One region of the Mycobacterium sp. NPDC004974 genome, then DNA from elsewhere that is predicted to be linked to it. Evidence: riboswitches for the same ligand, from Rfam matches in the RefSeq annotation. Region 1 holds a riboswitch; the other holds the start of a gene.

Region 1 (2,175 bases):
TTCCCATGATCAGCCGGGAGCCGAACTCCCGGCCGCCGATCCGCAGAACTGAATCACCCACCCTGCACCGCCGTCACGACCTCCACCCGGGCTCCGTCGGACAGGGTCCGATCCCATTCCGAGCGGGGCAGCACCGTCCAGTCCAGCGCGACGGCGATGCCCTTCTCGGGGAAGCCCCGGGTTTCCAGCAGTCCCTCGACGGTGGTCTGCTCGTCCACCTCGAGGGTCTCGTTGTTGACCGTGATGGTGATCATTTCGCTCCCACGCCCACCTCGAGTTCAGCCGCGATCCGCTCAGCGGTCCACGGCGCCAACAGAAATCCGTTGCGGCCGTGTCCGACGGCCACCAGCGTGCGCTCGTCGACACGTTCGACGATCGGCAGGCCGTCCGGTGTCATGGGCCGCAGCCCGGCCGCCGTCTCGGCCAGTTCGTACTCGCCCAGCGCCGGCATCACGGCGCAGGCGTCCTCGAGCAGATCACGCACCCCGCTGACCACCGGCGCGGTGTCGCGGCCGTGCTCGTACTGGGTGGCGCCGACCACCACGCCGTCGGCACGCGGCACCAGGTACACCGGCCGCCCGTGCACGCGGGCCCGGATCACCCGCTGCGGCACCGGCATACAGCCCTTACGCCACCGCAGCCGCAGCACCTCGCCCTTCACCGGACGCACCGGGAGGCCCGGCAGGAGCTTCGGGGCGTCGATCCCGTTGGCGACCACCCGCACGTCCGCTTCGACATCGGCCAGATCCTCGACGGGCCCGGCCCAGCGCACGGCCAGTCGCTCGCAGTGCGCGGCCAGCCCGTCGACCACGGCGCGGTTGTCCACGGCGAGTTCGGTGGTGGCCCGGAACCCGTGCCGGATGCCTTGGGCCAGCAGGGGCTCCACGTCACGGGCAGCCGTGATCAGTTCGACGGGCTGCCCCTGGGCCGACAGCCATTCGGCGACGGTACGCAGGTCGGCCACGTCGGCCCGGTCGACGGCGACGACGAGTGACTCGCGCGCGGTGACCACCTCGGGCGCCAGCCCGTCGAGGAATCCCGAGTGCCACAGCTTCAGTGATTCCAGGCCGATCTGCAGTATCTGCTCCTCGCCCGGCCAGCCTTCGCTGTGCGGGGCCAGCATTCCGCCGGCCACCCACGACGCGCCGCGCTCACGCGTGCAGTGCAGCCGCACGGTCCAGCCGTCCAGCGCCGCCCGCCGTGCCACCGACAGCCCGATCACACCGCCGCCGATGACGGCAAGTGTTCGCGCCATACCTGCTCCCTTCGCCGGCATGACCCGGATCAGGTGTGACGGTCAGGGCCGGTCCGGATGCCCACTCTCAGCCCCTCGTCCCCGGGACTCCCGTATTGATTGCCAGTCCAGGGTACTCGGGCGGTACCGGCTACCGTCGCGGTGTGGAATCACCCGCCGACCGTCTGCAGCGCGCCACCCTCTACCTGTGCACCGATGCCCGCCGGGAGCGTGGTGACCTGGCCGAATTCGCCGATGCCGCGCTGGCCGGCGGGGTGGATCTGATCCAGCTACGCGACAAGGGTTCGGCCGGAGAGAAGCAGCTCGGCCCGCTGGAGGCCCGGCAGGAACTCGACGCGCTGGAGATCCTGGCCGACGCCGCCCGTCGCCACGGCGCACTGCTGGCGGTCAACGACCGCGCCGACATCGCCCTGGCTGCCGGGGCCGACGTGCTGCACCTGGGCCAGGACGATCTGCCGCTGGACGTCGCGCGCGGCATCATCGGCGAGCGTCCGGTGATCGGCCGCTCCACCCATGACGCCGGGCAGGCCGCGGCCGCGATCGATGAACAGGTGGACTACTTCTGCGTCGGGCCGTGCTGGCCCACCCCGACCAAACCCGGCCGGTCCGCACCCGGCCTGGACCTGGTGCGCTCGACGGCCGCGTTGAACCCGGCCAAGCCGTGGTTCGCGATCGGCGGGATCGATCAGCAGCGACTGCCCGAGGTGCTGGCCGCCGGCGCCCGGCGCATCGTGGTGGTCCGGGCGATCACCGCCGCCGAGGATCCCCGGGCGGCGGCCGCGGAACTGAAGGCTGCGCTCGCGCGGGCCTAGTGATGCCGGTTGTGCTCCAGCGGCAGGGACGCCGTCACCGCCCGCAGCTGCTGCCAGCTCGCGGCGAACCCGGGATGCAGCGGCAACTCGGCCACCTCGTCCTCGGCC
Region 2 (2,175 bases), on a different contig from region 1:
CCGTCCTTTACGTCCTTGCGGTCGGGCAGGCCCAGGTGTTCCTTGGGGGTGACGTAACACAGCATCGCGGTGCCGGCCTGGGCGATGATGGCCGCGCCGATCGCCGAGGTGATGTGGTCGTAGGCCGGGGCGATGTCGGTGGTCAGCGGTCCCAGCGTGTAGAACGGCGCCTCCTCGCACCATTCCTCTTCGAGCCGCACGTTCTCCACGATCTTGTGCATCGGAACGTGGCCCGGCCCCTCGATCATCACCTGCACGCCATGGGATTTCGCGATCTTGGTGAGCTCACCCAGGGTGCGCAGCTCGGCGAACTGGGCCTCGTCGTTGGCGTCGGCGATCGACCCGGGCCGCAGCCCGTCGCCGAGCGAGAACGTCACGTCGTAGCGGGCCAGGATCTCGCAGAGTTCATCGAAGTGGGTGTACAGGAACGACTCGGTGTGATGTGCCAGGCACCAGGCGGCCATGATCGACCCGCCGCGGGACACGATGCCGGTGACGCGCTTGACCGTCAGCGGGATGTAGCGCAGCAGCACCCCGGCGTGCACGGTCATGTAGTCGACACCCTGCTCGCACTGCTCGATCACGGTGTCGCGGTACATCTCCCACGTCAACTTGGTGGGGTCGCCGTTGACCTTTTCCAGGGCTTGGTAGATCGGCACGGTCCCGACCGGGACCGGGGAGTTGCGCAGGATCCACTCCCGTGTCTGGTGGATGTCCTTGCCGGTGGACAGGTCCATGATGGTGTCAGCACCCCACCGGGTCGCCCACACCATCTTGTCGACCTCCTCGCCGATCGATGAGGTGACGGCCGAATTGCCGATATTGGCATTGACTTTCACGCCGAACGCCTTGCCGATGATCATCGGCTCGGCCTCGGGGTGGTTGTGGTTGGCCGGGATGACCGCGCGGCCCCGGGCTACCTCGTCACGCACCAGATCAGCCGAAACGCCTTCGCGCTCAGCGATATACGCCATTTCGGCGGTGATCTCCCCGGCGCGGGCCCGCTGCAGCTGGGTGCCGCGGTCTCTGTGCACCGCAGGCCGGGCCGCTAGGCCGGCGTTCAGGTCGATTACCGCGGCGTCGTCGGTGTACGGACCCGACGTGTCGTACAGGTCCAGATGCTCGCCGTTGGTGAGGTTCACCCGGCGAAACGGCACGCGCATCGTCGTGCCGTCATGGTTGATCTCGCGATGGACCTTGGTGCTTCCGGTGATCGGACCGGTGGTCACAGAAGGGTCGACAAGAACATCACTCATTTTTCATCTCCCTACGCCGGCATTACCCGGTCAGGTTCGTACGGTCGACGGGCCTACCCGTCCTCTCAGTGCGCTCGTGCGCACTCCCGCGTGTGGTTTGCAGGGCCCAACCTAGCGCAGACCGGGTGCCGCTTTCTACGTCTGGGCCGTGTTGAGCGTGGCGGCGCGACGCTGGGGTGGAAACCGGCGAGTCCGCCAGGCTGGGCGCCTTCGGGTTGCCCCCGCTTGATTTGCATAGCTAATATATGTGTTTTGAACATGTTGGGCCTCGCAGCCCCCTCGATTGCTACTAGAGCGAAGACGGAATGACGACTGAGATGACGAACGCGTCGGGCGACGTCGACGCCGCACAGGCCGAGACCGCCGACCGGCGCAAACGGATGGACCACGATCACCCGTTCTACAAGTGGGTGGTGCTGTCCAACACCACGTTGGGCATCCTGCTGGCCTCCATCAACGCCTCGATCGTGTTGATCTCGCTGCCGGCGATCTTCCGCGGCATCGGGCTGAACCCGCTCGCCCCCGGCAACGTCAGCTACCTGCTGTGGATGTTGATGGGCTACCTGGTGGTGACCGCGGTGCTCGTCGTGCCGTTCGGGCGTCTGGGTGACATGTACGGCCGGGTCCGCATCTACAACCTCGGCTTCGTGGTCTTCACCCTGGCCGCGATCGCGCTGTCCTTCGACCCGTTCCAGCTCGGTGGCGGCGCGGTCTGGCTGATCGGCTGGCGCGTCGTTCAGGGTGTCGGCGGTGCCATGCTGATGGCGTCGTCGTCGGCCATCCTCACCGATGCCTTCCCGGCCAACCAGCGCGGGATGGCGCTGGGCACGAACATGGTGGCCGCCGTTGCCGGGTCGTTCCTCGGCCTGCTGATCGGCGGCTTCCTGTCCGAGTGGCACTGGAAGGCCATCTTCTGGGT

What was found. A riboswitch is a leader RNA that binds a small molecule or an ion and turns the genes downstream of it on or off. The one in region 1 is predicted to bind thiamine pyrophosphate.
Region 2: another riboswitch for thiamine pyrophosphate. It lies ahead of thiC (phosphomethylpyrimidine synthase ThiC); the one in region 1 lies ahead of thiO (glycine oxidase ThiO).

What each region holds. Positions count from the first base shown of each region.
Region 1 covers NZ_JBSGAQ010000002.1:31,440-33,614, forward strand. Annotated here, with positions in the region: gene thiG (thiazole synthase) at 1-61, opposite strand, end outside; gene thiS (sulfur carrier protein ThiS) at 54-254, opposite strand; gene thiO (glycine oxidase ThiO) at 251-1,255, opposite strand; TPP riboswitch at 1,245-1,359, opposite strand; gene thiE (thiamine phosphate synthase) at 1,399-2,067, shown strand; gene ACWEFV_RS05140 (NUDIX hydrolase) at 2,064-2,175, opposite strand, start outside.
Region 2 covers NZ_JBSGAQ010000012.1:192,594-194,768, reverse strand. Annotated here, with positions in the region: gene thiC (phosphomethylpyrimidine synthase ThiC) at 1-1,256, opposite strand, end outside; TPP riboswitch at 1,247-1,356, opposite strand; gene ACWEFV_RS24420 (MFS transporter) at 1,562-2,175, shown strand, end outside.